DNA from 3 places in the Rhizobium sp. 862_C5_N1_2 genome. Region 1 is predicted to be linked to each of the others. Evidence: riboswitches for the same ligand, from Rfam matches in the RefSeq annotation. Region 1 holds a riboswitch; each other region holds the start of a gene.

Evidence for each region. A riboswitch is a leader RNA that binds a small molecule or an ion and turns the genes downstream of it on or off. The one in region 1 is predicted to bind thiamine pyrophosphate.
Region 2: it holds a riboswitch for thiamine pyrophosphate, as region 1 does, so the genes downstream of both, ACD590_RS20535 (YkoF family thiamine/hydroxymethylpyrimidine-binding protein) here and thiM (hydroxyethylthiazole kinase) in region 1, are expected to answer to the same signal.
Region 3: it holds a riboswitch for thiamine pyrophosphate, as region 1 does, so the genes downstream of both, thiC (phosphomethylpyrimidine synthase ThiC) here and thiM (hydroxyethylthiazole kinase) in region 1, are expected to answer to the same signal.

The regions. Positions count from the first base shown of each region.
Region 1 covers NZ_JBPWPT010000003.1:377,506-383,271, reverse strand. Annotated here, with positions in the region: gene ACD590_RS31785 (invasion associated locus B family protein) at 1-552, opposite strand, end outside; TPP riboswitch at 1,245-1,341, shown strand; gene thiM (hydroxyethylthiazole kinase) at 1,392-2,195, shown strand; gene thiE (thiamine phosphate synthase) at 2,192-2,827, shown strand; gene thiD (bifunctional hydroxymethylpyrimidine kinase/phosphomethylpyrimidine kinase) at 2,824-3,633, shown strand; gene ACD590_RS31765 (GNAT family N-acetyltransferase) at 3,851-4,330, shown strand; gene ACD590_RS31760 (glycoside hydrolase family 3 protein) at 4,354-5,376, shown strand; gene ACD590_RS31755 (ABC transporter substrate-binding protein) at 5,420-5,766, shown strand, end outside.
Region 2 covers NZ_JBPWPT010000001.1:4,152,136-4,157,901, reverse strand. Annotated here, with positions in the region: gene ACD590_RS20550 (ABC transporter substrate-binding protein) at 1-607, opposite strand, end outside; gene ACD590_RS20545 (ABC transporter ATP-binding protein) at 676-1,488, opposite strand; gene ACD590_RS20540 (ABC transporter permease) at 1,485-2,291, opposite strand; gene ACD590_RS20535 (YkoF family thiamine/hydroxymethylpyrimidine-binding protein) at 2,304-2,912, opposite strand; TPP riboswitch at 2,903-3,016, opposite strand; gene ACD590_RS20530 (NADPH-dependent FMN reductase) at 3,261-3,857, opposite strand; gene soxR (redox-sensitive transcriptional activator SoxR) at 3,941-4,405, shown strand; gene ACD590_RS20520 (SDR family NAD(P)-dependent oxidoreductase) at 4,557-5,327, shown strand; gene ACD590_RS20515 (ArsR/SmtB family transcription factor) at 5,434-5,766, shown strand, end outside.
Region 3 covers NZ_JBPWPT010000002.1:609,420-615,185, reverse strand. Annotated here, with positions in the region: gene ACD590_RS27150 (FAD-dependent oxidoreductase) at 1-836, opposite strand, end outside; gene thiC (phosphomethylpyrimidine synthase ThiC) at 836-2,659, opposite strand; TPP riboswitch at 2,759-2,891, opposite strand; gene ACD590_RS27140 (CobW family GTP-binding protein) at 3,509-4,483, shown strand; gene ACD590_RS27135 (DUF1097 domain-containing protein) at 4,522-5,022, shown strand; gene nthB (nitrile hydratase subunit beta) at 5,060-5,766, shown strand, end outside.

The DNA.
Region 1 (5,766 bases):
CAGCCGCACCAGCCCTTCAGCACTAGAGCCTTTCTTCAGCGCCGCGGCCGTCTTCGTATCCAGCGCCTGCTGCGCCCAGCATCCGGACTGGTTGCAATTGCGATAGTCGAGTTTGGCGACCGGCTTACCATCGGCTTTGATTGACAGGCCGGAGGGCAGGAAGACGTTGAGCGGCAGAAGGGCGGTCAGCATCAGCCGCGGCTTGCCCTTGTCGCCCTTGCCCTTTTCGCCCTTGCCCTGGGAACCGGCCGGCGAAGCTGCGATCGCCAACGTCAGGATATTGACGGGTTTGCCGTCTTTGGTGACTTGCGCGACCTGGGCGACTTCGCAGGCCTCAGCGCCTGCCGAACCGGTGCAGCGATAATACCAGTCGTCGAATTTCTGGGATTTCATGGTCGGCGCCGGTTGAGCGGGCGCCTGCACCTGTTCCGGTCCTTGATCGGCCGGAACAGGTGATTGCGAAGAAGCCGGGTTGGCACAAGCAATGAATATCAAAACAGGGGCGATAGTCGGACGAGTCCGCTTCATGCCGATTCTCAAAAATTTTCTCATTGAAAATACAACTTCAGGAAGATTTTATTCGCGTGTAAAGCCGTATCGCTACAATCCGTCATTTAGTCAACCTAAGCGTGTCAGCACGGTAAAGTTTCCGTTAGATATTTACTTCACGTTCTGGGAGATTAAGTCTTGCCTTGGCTGAGACTCGCCCTCAACGAATTCGCCAAGAGATTTCAACGCTCGAATAAAACCGATTGGCGAGGACCATGAGACGACGCGCAACTTACGCGAAGCTGTCCACCTGCCCGTTTGCATTGAAAATTCGACAGATGAACGGATAGGATGAATAATTCCGCACTATCCACACTGCTGCGAAGTCTTGAAAAGATGAGCCTCGTTCCTTCGAAGAAAAGAGCCGCTCCGGCATCTGCGTTTTTCTCGATGCTCCTCACAAATACAGAGATGTATTTTAGAAATTCATTGCACCCACGGTTGCTACTGTTATTCTTCTCGAAAAGGAGAGGACAGCCGCATGGCAAAACGGCAACGACGAGGGCAGCCCGGAACAGAACCCGCAGACGACATTCGGGAAAACCTGGTCAAGACACGAATCGGCGGCGATCTCTCGTCCTTCATGAAGGGCGATCCAGACCCATAAATCATCCATAGCCATCGTCGCGCCGGGTCGGTCGCAGAATTGTCATTTTCAGGATGACATCAGGCCCGTTCTCTGCGAAAAAGAGCGCGATGAGAGACAGGGGCGTTCGTCGAAAGACGGGCTGAGAAGCACCCTTCGAACCTGAACCGGATAATGCCGGCGGAGGGAGTCGCTCGGGGTCGCGGCTTAGCCCGCACGAACCGCCCCGTGCCCGCCCCCGCCTGAAAGGGGCCATATGCAGACCAGGACCACACCAGGAGCGATGCTGAAGGCGATGCGGGAAAAGCCGCCGCTCGTTCAGTGCATCACCAATTACGTCGCCATGAACATTGCCGCAAATGTTCTGCTTGCATCCGGCGCCTCGCCCGCCATGGTGCACGCCGCTGAGGAAGCCGGCGAATTCGCCGGGATCGCCAGCGCGCTGACAATCAATATCGGCACGCTGTCGACGCAATGGATCGACGGCATGCAGGCGGCGGCGAAGGCCGCGACATCAGCCGGCAAGCCCTGGGTGCTCGATCCGGTCGCGCATTATGCGACGGCTTTCCGCCGCAACGCGGTCGCCGACCTCCTGGCGCTGCGTCCGACCATCATCCGCGGCAACGCCTCCGAAATCATCGCCCTGGCCGGCGGAGAGAGCCGCGGCCTGGGCGTCGACAGCCGCGACCCGGTCGAACAGGCGGAAGGTTCTGCGCGATGGCTGGCTGAGCGTCAGCGGGCGGTCGTCGCCGTCACCGGTGCGGTGGATTTCGTCACCGACGGCGAGAAGGCCGTGCGCATCGAAGGCGGATCGGCGCTGATGCCGCAAGTCACCGCGCTCGGTTGCTCGCTCACCTGCCTCGTCGGCGCCTTTGCCGCGACGGCACCCGAAGACATCTTCGGCGCGACGGTTGCGGCACTAGCAACCTTCGCCATCGCCGGCGAAGAGGCCGCACTTGGGGCGGCCGGCCCCGGTTCATTCTCATGGCGTTTCCTCGATGCGTTAGCTGCGCTCGACCCCGAAACGCTTGACGCCAGGGCGAGGATATCGGCGGCATGAAAGCTTTCGACCTTTCGCTCTATCTCGTCCTCGACCCCGATCTCTGCGCCGGGATCGGCATGGTCGAAACGGCGCGACTTGCCGTTGCCGGCGGCGCGACCATGGTGCAACTGCGTGACAAACATGCCGCCACCATCGGGATGATCGAGACCGGCCGCGCCTTGAAACAGGCATTGGAGGGGACCGGCGCCCTCCTCATCGTCAACGACGATGTCGAGGCGGCAATCGCCATCGGCGCCGACGGTCTGCATATCGGCCAGGAAGACATGGATGCACACAAAGCGCGGACGATGATCGGCCCCGACATGATCCTTGGCCTCTCGGTCGAGACCGCGCCGCTCGCCGCCGCCGTTGATCCTGATCTGGTCGATTATACCGGCGTCGGACCGGTGTTTGCGACACCGACCAAGGCCGACCACAAGCAGCCGATCGGTTTTGACGGTCTTGCAAGGCTGGTGAAGGCCTCGCCGGTGCCATCGGTCGCGATCGGTGGGCTAAAGGCGGATCATGTCGCTCAAGTGTTTGCCGCAGGCGCCAAAGGGCTTGCCGTCGTTTCCGCCATCTGCGGCACGCCAGATCCTGAAGCGGCCACGCGCCACATCGCCGCAGAAATCCGAAAGGCCCGTGCATGATCCGCAACGTTCTCTCGATCGCCGGCTCCGATCCCTCCGGTGGCGCCGGCATCCAGGCCGATCTCAAGGCCTTTTCCGCCCGCGGCGTCTACGGCATGGCGGTGCTGACCGCGTTGACGGCGCAGAACACGCAAGGTGTCAGCGGTGTGCATCTGGTGCCGCCGCAATTCGTCGCCGACCAGATCAATGCCGTCTTTGCCGATGTCCGCGTCGATGCCGTCAAGATCGGCATGATCGCCAATGCCGGCATCGCCGACGCCGTTGCCGGTGCGCTGACTGACCACCGGGACATTCCGATCGTCATCGATCCTGTCATGATCGCCAAGGGTGGAGCCGCCCTGCTCGCGCCTGAAGCGGTCGACGTGCTGACCCACCGGCTGCTGCCGCTTGCCACGCTGCTGACCCCGAACCTGCCCGAAGCCGCCGCGCTGCTGCACCAGCCGGTCGCGACAAATCGCGCTGATATGGCGTCACAGGCCGAACGCCTGCTGGCGCTTGGCCCGGCCGCAGTGCTGGTCAAGGGCGGCCATCTCGACAGCGACGAGAGCCCTGACGTGCTTGCCACCGCCGCCGGCCTGCACTGGTTCGAAGCCAGGCGCGTGCCGACCAAGAACACCCACGGCACTGGCTGCACGCTCTCCAGCGCCCTGGCGGCCGAGCTCGCCAAGGGCGCCTCGGCGCGGGAGGCCGTCGCCATCGCAAAGGATTACCTTGCCGGCGCGGTCGCAGCTGCCGGACACCTCACCGTCGGCTCCGGCCACGGCCCGGTGCAGCATTTTCATGCGCTCTGGAAAGACGATATATAAGCACTCGCTCAGCGAACATGCCGCCAATCGAAAACGGCCCGGCCTTCCCGGGCCGTTTTGCGTTCGCGCCTACTTTGCGTTGAAACCGCAGCGACTGCGGCGGGGCGTCCCTTTCTCTCGTTGAAAAACCTTGTTGACAAGCCCTGCCAGATGGCCAAATCTATGACACTAAAAGGGGATACATTCCGCAATAACGGAATAACTGGAGGAATGACAGGTGCCAGACCTGCTTGTGAGCTTGTATTCCACTGAGCTCGCCGACCTGAGACAGAAGGCCGGCGATGTCGGCGTCTCCATCCGCCCGGCCCTCCCCCCGGAACTGCATCTTATCGTCAGCTGGGTTCGCGAACAGTTCAGCGAGAACTGGGCAAGCGAAGTCACAGTCGCCTTCTCCCGTCAGCCCGTTGCCTGCCTGATCGCCGTCGACGGCGGCAAGCTGCTGGGCTTTGCCTGCTATGACACGACGGCGCGCGGCTTCTTCGGCCCGACCGGCGTCGACCCCGAAGCGCGTGGCAGGGGCATCGGGCTCGCCCTCTTTTCCGCCTGCCTTCAGGCCATGAAGACGCTCGGTCACGCCTATGCCTTCATCGGCGACGCCGGCCCGGTCGATTTCTACGCCAAGACCGCAGGCGCAATCGTCATCCCCGCCCCCGACAAGGGCATCTACGAAGGCATGCTGAGAAGCACGCCGAAATGACCATCTGATCCGGAGTTACAGAATTGTCCTCGACCCCGCTCGCCCTTTTCGTCGGCCTCCCGAATCCCACTATTTCGGATGATGAATTCGCCCTCTTTCGCGAAACCAATCCGCTCGGCCTGTTCGTCGGCCGGCGCAATCAGCGCGAGCCGGAACAGACGAAGCGGCTGATCGACCGCTTCCGCGAGGCCGTCGGCCGCGACGACGCGCCTGTCTTCACCGACCAGGAAGGCGGCCGCGTTCAGCATCTCGATGCCGGCCCCTGGCCGCTCTTCCGCAGTTTCGGCCAGTTTGCCGAACTTGCGCGCCGCGATTTCGATCTCGGCAAAAAAGCACTGCGCCTTTCCTCCCAGGCCATGGGCGCGATGATGACGGAACTCGGCCTTTCCAGCGGCTGCTCGCCCGTTCTCGACCTCGTCTTCGAGACGACGAGTGCGGTCATCGGCGCCCGCTCGTTCGGCCCTGATCCCGATTTCATCGCTGCCCTCGGCCGCGAGGTGGTCGATGGCCTGCTCGAGAGCGGCAACATGCCCGTCATCAAGCACATTCCCGGCCATGGCCGCGCGACGCTCGACTCCCACAAGGAGCGTCCGGTGGTCGACGCCAGCCGCGAGACGCTCACCGCGACCGATTTCAAGCCCTTCGTGGCGCTGAAGGATACGCCCTGGGCGATGGTCGCCCATGTCGTCTATTCGGCCTATGACGCCGAGCTGCCGGCGTCCGTCTCGCCCATCATGCACGACGTGATCCGCAAGGACATGGGCTATGACGGCGTGCTGATATCAGACTGCATCTTCATGGAGTCGCTCTCCGGCTCCCTGCCGGAACGCGTCAAACAGGTGCTCGACGCAGGCTTCGACATCGCGCTCCACAGCCACGGCGACATTCCTGAAAGCGAAACCGCCGCCAAAGCCGCCCGTCCGCTGACGGAAGCCGCCCTGCAGCGGATCGCCGCCGGCAAGGCCCGCCTCGGCAATCTCAAGGTCGATTTCCGCGCCGCCCATGCGCAAGTCGAAGACATGTTTGCAAGCGCGCTGGTCTCCTGACCGGCACGTCATCTCTCACCGCATAAGAAAAGGGGAATAACACATGAAAAAATATCTTCTTGCCGCCGCCGCCCTGACGCTGCTTTCGGGATCTGCCGTGGCGCAGACGATCCTCACAGCGAATATCGAGCCGGCGACGACCTGGGTTCGCAACTTCAATCCGTTCAACCAGACCTCGTCGCGCCAGTCCACGCTCGACTTCATCTACGAGCCGTTGGTCATCTTCAACCGCTTCGACAGCAACAAGCCGGTCTATCGCCTGGCCGAAAGCTTCAAACTCTCCGACGACCTGAAGAGCATCGATTTCAAGCTGCGCCCGAACCTGAAATGGTCGGACGGCAAGCCGTTGACCGCAGCCGACGTCAAGTTCACCTATGATTACCTGAAGAA
Region 2 (5,766 bases), on a different contig from region 1:
AGCGGCCGATCTTCCGGTTTTCCAGTTCGGCGGCGATGCCTTCCCAGGTGTAGATCTCCAGCGTGAAATCGATCGAGCCATTGTCCAGCGCCTCGTAAGCGGAGGTGCCGAGGGTGACGGTCTTGACGTCGCCCTTGCCGCCGTCATTGCGGATCATCGCGGAGATCAGCGCGCTCTCCCAGGTGCCGCCAAAGCCGCCATAGGTCTTGCCGTCGAGGTCTTTCGGGCTCTTGATGTCGTCGCGTCCGCCCTTGAAGATCAGGCGTGCGGTTTCCGTCTGGACGACGCCGTAGACCATCTTCACGTCACCGCCGCCAGCGCGCTGCGTGAGGGTCTCGATCTCGCTGCTGATGCCGAAATCGGCAACGCCGTTGGACACCAGCGTTCCGGCGCTGGTGTCGGTGAAGGGAAGAATCTCGACATCGAGCCCGGCATCGGCATAGAAGCCCTTCGCCTTGGCGACATAGATGCCGATATGGTTGGTGTTGGGTGTCCAGTCGAGCGCGATGCGAACCTTTGCGGGCGCCGATTGGGCGAGGGCGGTACGGCCGGCGAGGCTTGCCGCGATGGCGGCGAAGATCGTCTGGCGACGGGTGAGAAGCAGCATGGTGACCTCCTCAGGTCTCTAGAGCATGATGCCGAAAAGTGTGAGCGGTTTTCGGACGACATCATGCTCTAACTCTTTAAATCAGAACAGGATTCAGATTTGAGGCCGACCGGCCTAAAATCATCCTGTTCTAGCGGATGAAGCAGGGTTTGCAGGATTTCGGTTTCGATCGCCTGGGCCGCCGGCGAGCCGAGATCGGCAATGCTTCTCGGGCGGGGCAGGGGAACGCGGAATTCGCGGATGATACGCGCCGGACGGGCCGAAAGCACGTAGATACGGTCGGAGAGGAACACGGCCTCGCGAACATCATGGGTGATCAGCAGCGCCGTCCAACGGTGTTCGGTCCACATGCCCTGCAGCCATTCCTGGATCTGCGTGCGCGTCAGCGCGTCCAGCGCGCCGAAAGGCTCGTCGAGCAGCAGCATGTCCTGGGTCTGGACGACGGTGCGCAGCAGCGCGGCGCGCTGGCGCATGCCGCCTGACAGTTCGGAGGGATAGTGGTGTTCGAAGCCGGCAAGGCCGAAGCTCTCGAACAGCGGCGCGACGGCGGCGCGGGCCGCGCGGCGGCTCATGCCTTTCACCTCGAGACCGAGTGCCGCATTGTCGATGATCCGGCGCCAGGGCATCAGCGCATCGCGTTGCGGCATGAAGGCGAAGGAATGCGGCGCCTGTTCCAGCGGCACGCCCTTAAAAAGCATGGTGCCGGCATCGGGGCGCAGTGCCTGGGTCAGCAGTCGCAGCACCGTCGATTTTCCGGAGCCGGAGGGGCCGACGATCGAAACGAACTCGCCGTCTGCGACGGCGAGCGAAATATCGCCGAGCACCTTCATGCCGTCGAAGGACTTCGAGATATTGTGCAGTTCAACCATTGTATCGCTCATCGGCGCCGCTCCGCGGTTGGCTGCCAGGGCATGACGAGGCGCTGGATCAATAGCGTCGCTCCGAAGAGGCAGAGTGTCAGAACGGCGCTGATGACGACGGCGGCGAGCACGAGATCGGGACGGAAATTGTTCTTGGCGTTGAGGATATAGATGCCGAGGCCGCGGGCGGCGCCGGCATATTCGGCAAAGATCGCGCCGACGACGGCATAGGTGATCGAGATCCGCAGGCCGGCGAAGAAATAGGGCAGCGAGGAGGGAAGCCGTGCCAGGCGGAAAATGCGCCAGCGGCTCGCCTTCATCGAATTCAGCAATTCGGCGATGTCGCGGTCAGTCGATTCATAGCCCTGCAGCAAGGCGACGAGCAGCGGGAAGAAGGTGACGAGCGCCACCAGCAGGATCTTCGGCAACAGGCCGAAGCCGAACCAGAGGACGACGAGGGGCGCGATCGCCACCAGCGGCAGGGTCTGGCTGGCGATGAAGATCGGCAGCAATGCCCGGCGCATGAAGGGCACGAAATCCATGAGGATCGAGGCGGCGAAGGCGAAGGCCAGCGACAGCGCGAAACCTCCGAGTGTCGCGCCGAGCGTCGGCCAGGTGTTTGATATCAGCGCCTCGCGGTTCAGCCAGCCCTGGATGACGATGCGCGAAGGCGCCGGCAGGATGGAAGGTTTGATACCGGAAAGATCGACATAGAGTTCCCATGCCGCCAAAAAGACGCAGCCGGCCAGCAAGGCGGGTATGCCCCGGTAGAGAGCGGCGCGGAGCGCGGCAAGGCGCGAAGCCGATGGTTGTGGCAGTGTCATCAGCGTTCGATTTCAGGCTTTCGTCGGGCTATTGGCAGACGCCGTGATGTCGAGGGTAACATGTCCCTCGGGGTCGCCGAAGCGATAGAAGGCCTCACGAATGGTTGCGAAGACGGCACCGGCATCGCCAGAAAGCCTGGTGCAGAAATTCTTGGCACGGTCGAAGGTGCCAGAGCGCTTCAGGAAGTCGATGCAGCCATAAATCTCGTCCATATGGGTACCGGTTCCCATGACGTAGAGCGAGAATTGCGCAGCGGTCGGCTGGCCGGTCTCGGTGGTGGTTTCAACGGCGGCAAGTGCGGCTGTTATGCGCTCGGCAAGCGGCTCCGCCTGACCGAGGGAGGGGTTGACGCCGCAGATGACGTCGTCGGGCTCGCCGGGGCAGCCACGTGAAACGGTGGCGGAAAGGACGCAATGCTCGCCGGTCTTCGCAGCGGCAACAAATAGATCGTGCATGGCGGCGAAGAGAATGTCAGGCGGGCCGACCAGCAGTGTGGAGATGTCATCGGTCTCGATGCGCAGCCGGTCGCGATAAGGATCGAGCGCCTTGACGGCATCAAGAATGATGCCGACGAAATTGCCGGACATCGGATAGAGTGACACCTGTGCGCCTGAGAACATCTGAACCTCGCTCCGCTGGCATTACCCAGATCAGCTTTGAAGGGTCCAGAGGCTTGCACCTCACATCTCAGCCCCGGCGATACGGAGCTCCCCTGTTATTGGCGCGGAAACTATCACCGGGGTTTCCTCCCCGCAACAGCAAAATTGCGAACCCGTCTGCGCGGTCGGGATGGACCTGATGCGACGGGAAACACCCGGACGGAGGTCCTGTCCGGGTGTTCCCAATGGTTCCGTACCTGCCGGGAACGGAACCGGAGCTCTCTGCCTCAGGCGGCTAGCGCATAACCCCGAAAATCGGAATCGATTTTCGGAAAGGATTATGCGCAGATTCAAAGTAATAGAGCGTCCTTAGCGCGTCCGAAAAGACGCGCGGCGCTCTGTGTCGGTATAGGGACGATCGCTGCGGGCAGTGACGAGCGCCTGCGTCCACCATTCCAGCCTCGCCATCATCCGATCGAGCAAACGCATTGCGTCGGCGGGATTGTCGAGCCGCCCGTCTGTGTCGAAGCGGTTCCAAGGTGCGGCAAAGCTGACCGAATCGCGGATCGTCACGGCGTGGAGTTCGGCAAAGACGAGCCGCAGCTGTTCGACGGCGCGCAGGCCGCCAGATATGCCGCCATAGGAAACGAAGGCGACCGGCTTGCCCTGCCAGGGCTCGAAGAAGAAATCGATGATCGACTTCAACGAGGCGGTGAAGCTGTGATTGTATTCCGGCGTGACGATGATGAAGGCGTCGGCCATGCCAAGCCGTCCGGCGAGCCTGTCGATTTCGGGGTGCGTCATGTCACGGTTGGCCGGCAGCGCGAAATCCAGCGGGTCGATGATGTCGATATCAAATTGCGGGAAGCGGACGAGCTCCTGCGTCAGCCATTTGACCACCCGGTCGCAGATGCGGCCCTCTCTCGTGCTCCCGTAGATGACAGCCAGCCTGGTGGGTGTTTTCACGCGTCGCTCCTTGTTGCGATTGGACTTTACGATTGCAGGAGCCAAGGTTATAAAACCTCAACTAATATTGAGGTCAAGAGGTGATGGATACAATTCCTGCGGCGCCGCTCGGCAAGCTTCTGACGGTCGGTGAAGTGGCAGAGCGCAGCGGCCTGGCCGTCTCGGCGCTGCATTTTTACGAGACCAAGGGGCTGATCTCGAGCATCCGCTCCCGCGGCAACCAGCGGCGCTATGGCCGCGATGTGCTTCGCCGGCTCGGCATCATCAAGGTGGCGCAGCGTGTTGGCATTCCGCTTTCGGAAATCCAGGCGGCGTTCGAGTCCCTGCCGCAGGGACGCACGCCGACCGTCGCCGACTGGCAGACGCTGTCGGCGCGCTGGAAGGATGATCTCGACGCGCGAATCAGGCGGCTTAGCCTGCTGCGCGACCGTCTGACAGGTTGCATCGGCTGCGGCTGCCTGTCGATCGAAAGCTGTCCGTTGCGCAATCCCTGCGACCGGCTCGGCAAGGAGGGGCCAGGCGCGCGGCTTCTGGAGACCGAAAACTAAAAGGCTGGAACTTCTTGGGAAGAGCAGTTTCCGGGGTGAGACCAAGTCTCTCCCGGGAAAGATCGATGCGCGCCTTTCTTTCGGTCGGCGTGCTCATATGTTAAGGGCGAGTGACGCAACCGGCGGCACTGTCCGCGAGGAGGACGGCTTCGTGTTTCATCCCAGACTGTTCGAAAATCGCAATGTGGTCGTGACCGGCGCCGGTCGCGGCATCGGCCTTGAAGTGGCCCGGCAGTTCCTGGACTGCGGCGCGAAAGTAATCGTCCATACCGGGCGCAAGCCGGGACGCGACCTCCCGGATTTCCTGCTGACGGCTGAATCTGAAAGACGGGCGCTGCTGCTGCATGCCGATTTCTCCGCAGTCGGTGGCGCAGCGCAATTTGCTGAAGATGCTCTCGCCTTCTTCGACAGGGTCGATGTGCTCGTCAACAATGCCGGTACCATGCTTGGCCGTTTTCCCGCTGCCACGCTCACCGACGCAGAATATGAGGCGGTCGTGCGGCTCAACCAGACATCGGTGGTGGCGCTGACACGCGCGCTGCTGCCGGCATTGAAGGCGGCTGAAGGCGCTGCCATCGTCAACACGGTTTCGATTTCGGCGCTGACCGGCGGCAGCCCCGGCTCCTCGATCTATTCGGCTTCGAAAGCCTTCGTTGCGACCTATTCCAAGGCGCTTGCCCGTGAGCTTGCACCGGACGGAATCCGCGTCAATTGCGTGTCACCGGGAACGATCGAGACGGAATTCCATGAGCGCTATTCCTCCCGCGAAAAGCTGGAACAGACGAGAAAATCCATCCCCCTGCAGCGGCTCGGCACGGCGGAGGACTGCGCTCCCGCCTATCTGTTCCTGGCGGCTCCCTCGCTCTCGGGCTACATCACCGGACAGGTGATCGAGATCAACGGCGGTCAGCTTATCTGCTGATTTGTTTGGACCTTTTTTGGCATTTCATCACTTTTGACCAATTCGCTTGTGCGAATATGCTATTGTGCTGATCTACCTCATCGCCTCCCTTCCGAGATAATACCGAATGCCGTTGCCCAAACCCGAGCCGGGGATGACCGGCCAGGAATTGCACAAACTCGCTGGAAAAGCCCACGAAGCGAGCGATCTGCTGAAAGCGCTAGCGCACCAGACCCGACTTCTGATCCTCTGCATACTGGCGAACGAGGAGCGGACGGTGAGTGAAATCGAGAACATCCTCGGCATACAGCAGGCAATGGTCTCGCAGCAGTTGGCGCGTTTAAGGCTCGAAGGCCTGGTCCATACGCGCCGTCAGGGCAGGCTGGTCTATTACAGCATCGGCAATGTCAGCGTGCTTGCTTTCCTCGAATCGCTGTTCGATCTTTTTCCGGCTGCAGAA
Region 3 (5,766 bases), on a different contig from region 1:
GCAAACGCCGGACGTATGCCGGTCCCGGTCTCGACAACACGTGCCTCGCCAAACGCCGGATGCAGCGTATAGGCCGCGTTCAGGAATTCCATGAGCGAACGCGCGGTAATCGGTCCGTCATCTTCGGCCTCGATCATCGTCGCCCCGACCATGAAACGGTGATCGTCGCGGGGCACGATATAGATCGGATGGCGTGGATGCAGCATCCTGATCGGCCTGGAAAGCGTCACATCCGCAGTTTCCAGATAGAGCATTTCGCCTCGCACGCCGCGCATGCCGGAAAGTCGCGGTATCGCCGCTGGCCCGGTGCAGTCGAGCACGCCGGCAAATCGCCGGTCTTGCGGCTCGTGTCCGCCGAAATTGAAGACGACGCCACGCTCGCGGAGCCTGCCGGCTAGTCTGGCCAGTGCGCGGCGTGGATCGAGATGCGCTTCCTGCTGGAAGAAAAGAGCCTTTTCGAAGCGGCCGGCAAGTGCAGGTTCGAGGTCGGTCACACCCTTGCGATCGATCCAGACATGACCGGTCGTGCGCGCCGCAAACCGGACGAGATCCGGAAGGTCACGCGGCTGCGCCAAGACCAGAGTACCGCGGCGACGAACCTCGCCGGGCACGGCCTCCTCCCACCATCCGGCCGCGCCCAGGCCCAATGTCAGGACAATCTCTTCGGCCGCCTCCCGTTCGCAATAGGGCGCGAGCATTCCTCCAGCAAAGTGCGAGGCGCCAAGTCCCGCCGCGCCGGCTTTTTCGATCACCTCGACCGAAAAGCCCCGCATGACGAGCTCATGGGCCATCGCGAGGCCGGCAACGCCGGCCCCTTTGACGAGAAAGGTAGACATTATGCGTTACCCGGAAGGTCTGCGACCGGCATGTAAAGATCGCCGCCATCGCGGTATTTGGCGGCCATGGCTTGCAACCCCTCCCTCTGCGCTTCGGCGCGGATATCGTGCGAAATCCGCATCGAGCAGAATTTCGAGCCGCACATGGAGCAGAAATGCGCCACCTTATGCGCCTCCTTCGGCAGCGTTTCGTCGTGGAAGGAACGCGCGGTTTCCGGATCGAGCGAGAGGTTGAACTGGTCCTCCCATCGGAACTCGAAACGGGCGCGCGACAACGCATCGTCGCGCACCCGCGCCGCCGGATGGCCCTTGGCGAGATCGGCGGCATGTGCCGCGATCTTATAGGTGATGACGCCCACCTTGACGTCGTTGCGGTCCGGCAGGCCGAGATGTTCCTTGGGCGTCACGTAGCAGAGCATGGCGGTGCCGAACCAGCCGATCATCGCAGCCCCGATGCCGGACGTGATGTGGTCATAGCCCGGCGCGATATCGGTGGTTAGCGGTCCGAGCGTATAAAAAGGCGCCTCGCCGCAAACCGCGAGCTGCTTGTCCATGTTTTCCTTGATCTTGTGCATCGGCACATGGCCGGGACCTTCGATCATCACCTGGCAATCCTTCGCCCAGGCGATTTTCGTTAACTCGCCGAGCGTTTCCAGTTCCGCGAACTGCGCCGCATCGTTGGCGTCAGCGATCGATCCCGGGCGCAGGCCATCCCCGAGCGAGAAGGAAACGTCGTAAGCGCGGCAGATGTCGCAGATTTCCGCGAAATGCTCGTAAAGAAAGCTCTCCCTATGGTGGTGCAGACACCACTTGGCCATGATCGAGCCGCCGCGGGAAACGATGCCGGTGACGCGATTGACGGTCAGCGGGATATAGGCGAGCCGCACGCCGGCATGGATGGTGAAATAGTCGACGCCCTGCTCGGCCTGTTCGATCAGCGTATCGCGATAGACCTCCCAGGTGAGGTCCTCGGCAATGCCGTTTACCTTTTCGAGTGCCTGGTAGAGCGGTACGGTGCCGATCGGCACCGGCGAATTGCGGATGATCCATTCGCGGATGTTGTGGATGTTTCGGCCGGTCGACAGGTCCATGACGGTGTCGGCACCCCAGCGGATCGCCCAGACCATCTTCTCCACTTCTTCCGCCATGGACGAGGTAACAGCCGAATTGCCGATATTGGCATTGATCTTTACCAGGAAGTTCCGGCCGATGATCATCGGTTCGGATTCTGGATGGTTGATATTGGCGGGAATGATCGCTCGGCCTTCCGCGACTTCCCGACGGACAAAATCCGGTGTCACGAAATCCGGGATATGGGCCCCAAAACTTTCGCCGTCGCGGATGAGAGCTTCCTTGGCCGCCTGTCGGCCGAGGTTTTCGCGAATGGCGATGAATTCCATTTCCGGCGTGACGATGCCGGCCCGCGCATAAGCGAGCTGGGTAACGGCCCTCCCCGCCTTCGCCTTGAAAGGCTGGCTGCGAACGGGGAATTCCGGCGTCAGCCTGTCGCCTGAAACAAAGCCGTTATCCTCCGGCCTGACGATGCGGCCCCCGTAGGATTCAACATCACCGCGAGCAAGAACCCAGCTTTCGCGCAGGCGTGGCAGGCCTGCATCAATGCGGATTTCGGCACCTTCTGCGGTGTAAGGACCCGAAGAATCGTAGACAGTGACTGGCGGTTCGCCAGAGGTCGGATGCAGTGCGATCTGACGCATCGGTACGCGGATATCCGGATGAATGGTGCCTGCTTTCAGGACTTTCGCGGAGGCGGGAAGCGGACCTGTGGTGACGAACGGAGTGAGTTTGGTGGCTGCAATATTCATGGTTCGAGGCTCCAAGTTTTGACGTTTGGAGACCCAGTTCCAGTGTTGGAATGATGAAAAAACGCCGTGGATTCCGAAGGACGGATACCCGCCCTCGCTGCCGCAGCGCCCGCACCGTCCCTACGCCAGTATGAACTGGATCAGGTTCAACGGGTCACTGCGCCTCGGGCGGCCAAAGCCGATCCGACCAGCAGTATCTCAGCCCCTTGGCGGGACCCCCCTGGTGAATAGGGCTAAGCTATTGTGAGAAATGCCGCTCCGTCAAGCCCTTAGGGCACCATTCAGAACCCATATCCCGACCGCTTGAGTTCTATTCATCGCGCCGCTGGGCTGACTGGCTTCATGGAGTTTAGCGAATGTGGCATGCTCAGCGCCGCCCCAATTCCCCGCCAGAACCTCCAGGAACGCAAAGCAATCGCCAACGGCTCGGTGCCCATCCGCTGTCACCCGACCACCCCTAGCGGCACCACTTTCGCCGGCGACAATAGAATGCCCTCGAAAAGCCAACTTGCGCATGGCGTCCCTCGCCAAAGCTGCGCAAACCAGACTGTTTTTCATTGCCCATCCTGTCAATGATCGGGAAAAGGGCAATAAGATCAATAATTAGACGGTATGATCAGTTTTTAATCACAAATCAAAAAGCTCATCATTTTGGCAGAATTTGCGGTTTATTTGGCCGAATATGAAACATCAGGTCTCTTGCCTCGTGACGGTATTGCAAGTGTAATTCTCCTCGTCTGATCGGCGCTCCGGCGTAATCAGACCAGCAAACAGCAGCGGAGCCGCCTTTTCAGCCCGGTCATTTGGCCGAGACGGCGGAGGCGTGCTCGGACGGCAAGGGGATGAGGCATGGCAAAGCTTGCGACGACAATTCTGACCGGGTTTCTCGGGACCGGCAAGACCACGCTTCTCAATCACCTGCTCACCTCAATCGAAAACGAGAGCGTAGCGGTGATCGTCAACGAATATGGGGAGGTCGGCATCGATGGAAAGCTCGTGGTGCCGACGGCGGACGAGGTCATCGAGCTGAACAATGGCTGCATCTGCTGCACTGTCAGGGGCGATCTCATCGCCGCGATCGGCGAACTGCTGCGCTCCGGACGGCCAATCGACCGCATCATCATCGAGACTTCGGGTCTTGCCGATCCGGCGCCGGTCATCCAGTCCTTCCTACTCGACGAAACGCTCGCCAGGCGGCTGCAGCTTGATGCGATCGTGACCGTCGTCGATGCCCGCCATATGAAGCAACAGCTCTCTCAGGACGAGGCGAGGGAGCAGATCAGCTTTGCCGACGTGCTGCTGCTCAACAAGATCGACCTGGAGAGCGCCGAGAACCTTGCCGCCACCGAGCAGCAATTGCGCGGGATCAATCCGCTTGCCCGGATCATCCGGACGAGGGATTGCAAGGTCGAGCTCTCCGCGGTGCTCGACGTCGGCGCCTTCGACCTCAAGAACATCCTGTCTATCGACCCCGATATTCTCAAGGACCATGAACACGAGCACGACCAGAGCATCGGTTGCGTGGCGATCCAGGACTTCGGCCCGCTCGATCCGGCGGCGCTGAACGTCTGGCTCAATCGCCTGGCTCAGGAGATCGGCACGGACCTCTTCCGCATGAAGGGCGTGCTGAATCTCCACGGCGAGCAGCGCCGCTATGTCTTTCACGGCGTGCACATGACGCTTGAAGGACGCCCCGGAAAGGCCTGGGGGCCTTCGGAAAAGCGGCTCAACGAAATCGTCTTCATCGGCAGGAACCTCGACGACGCGATGCTTCGAGACGGCTTCATGAGCTGCCTCAGCCAGCAGCGCGCGCTGGCATCCTGATGCGCATCCGCCCAACCCCTCAACAAGGAGACAGACCCATGCCCCCGCTCGTTGCCGCAATGATCAGCCTCGGTGTGCTCGGCGCCATCGACACCTATATCACCGCGACGATATTTCCCGTTCCCGTGTGGGTCACCTTCATCGCCTGGGCGTCGTTCTTCGCCTGCGGCGGCGGAAACCAGGGGCTGGTCAAATCGATCGTTTCCAACTGGACCGGCATCGGCATCGCCTCGATCACGCTGCTGATCATCCAGTATGGCCCGGCCCACCCGATCTTTGCGGCGATCCTGGTCGGCGCCGGCACCTCAGCAATGATCCTGGCCTCGGCCATCCCGATCTTGAACTTTCCGCCGGCGATCGTCTTCGGCTTCGCCTCTCTCGTCGGCACCAGCGCGGCGACGGACACGACGATCGTCACCTCAGGTCTCAATCATCCGACCCTCGTCGCCATGGCCGCGATGCTGCTCGGCGGCGTCTTCGGCCTGCTCTCGGAAATCGGAACCCAGCTTCTGGCCGGCAAGAAATCCGCGACCGCCTGAGCGTCATCGTCACCATTCACCATAAAGGAACGATCCCATGAAACTTCAGCATTATCTTGGCGGCCTTGAGGGGCTGGGGCCCGTGAGCACCGAAACGCGCGTTTTCGTCGATGTCTGGGAAACCAGGATCTTCGGCATCCATACGGCGATGATGGCGCTGTCGCCGCAGCTTCCGCTTCCCGAGACGCCATCGACGTTCAAGACCATCTGGACCTGGGCGGACCTCAGGAAAGGGGCGGAGTCCCTCAATCCGTTCGATTATTTCAGGTTTCGCTATTACGAGAAGTGGCTCGGCGGAATATCGGGATACTTCATCGACAACGGCTATATCACGGCAGAAGAGCTCGATGCGCTGACGGAGGAATATTACAACGAGCCGTCGAAGCCGCTGCACGAGGCCGGCGATGAGGCGATCGACCGGCGCGTCGTGCAATATCTAGTCGAAGGCGACAGCCCCAAGCGCGACGTCGGCGTGACCTTCGAATTCAAAGTCGGCGATACGGTGGCGATCCGCGATGTGCCGACCGTCGAGCATACGAGGCTGCCCGGTTTCCTCCGCAACAAGTTCGGAACGATCGAGACCGTCTATGACGGGGCTTACACCTATCTCTGCGACACCGGCCCCGACGGCGTCGGCGCGGCGATGCCGGTCTACTGCGTTCGCTTCGAACCGAGTGACCTCTGGCCCGATAATGCCGAGAAGAATTTCAGCCTCTATGCCGATCTCTACGCCCACTATGTCGA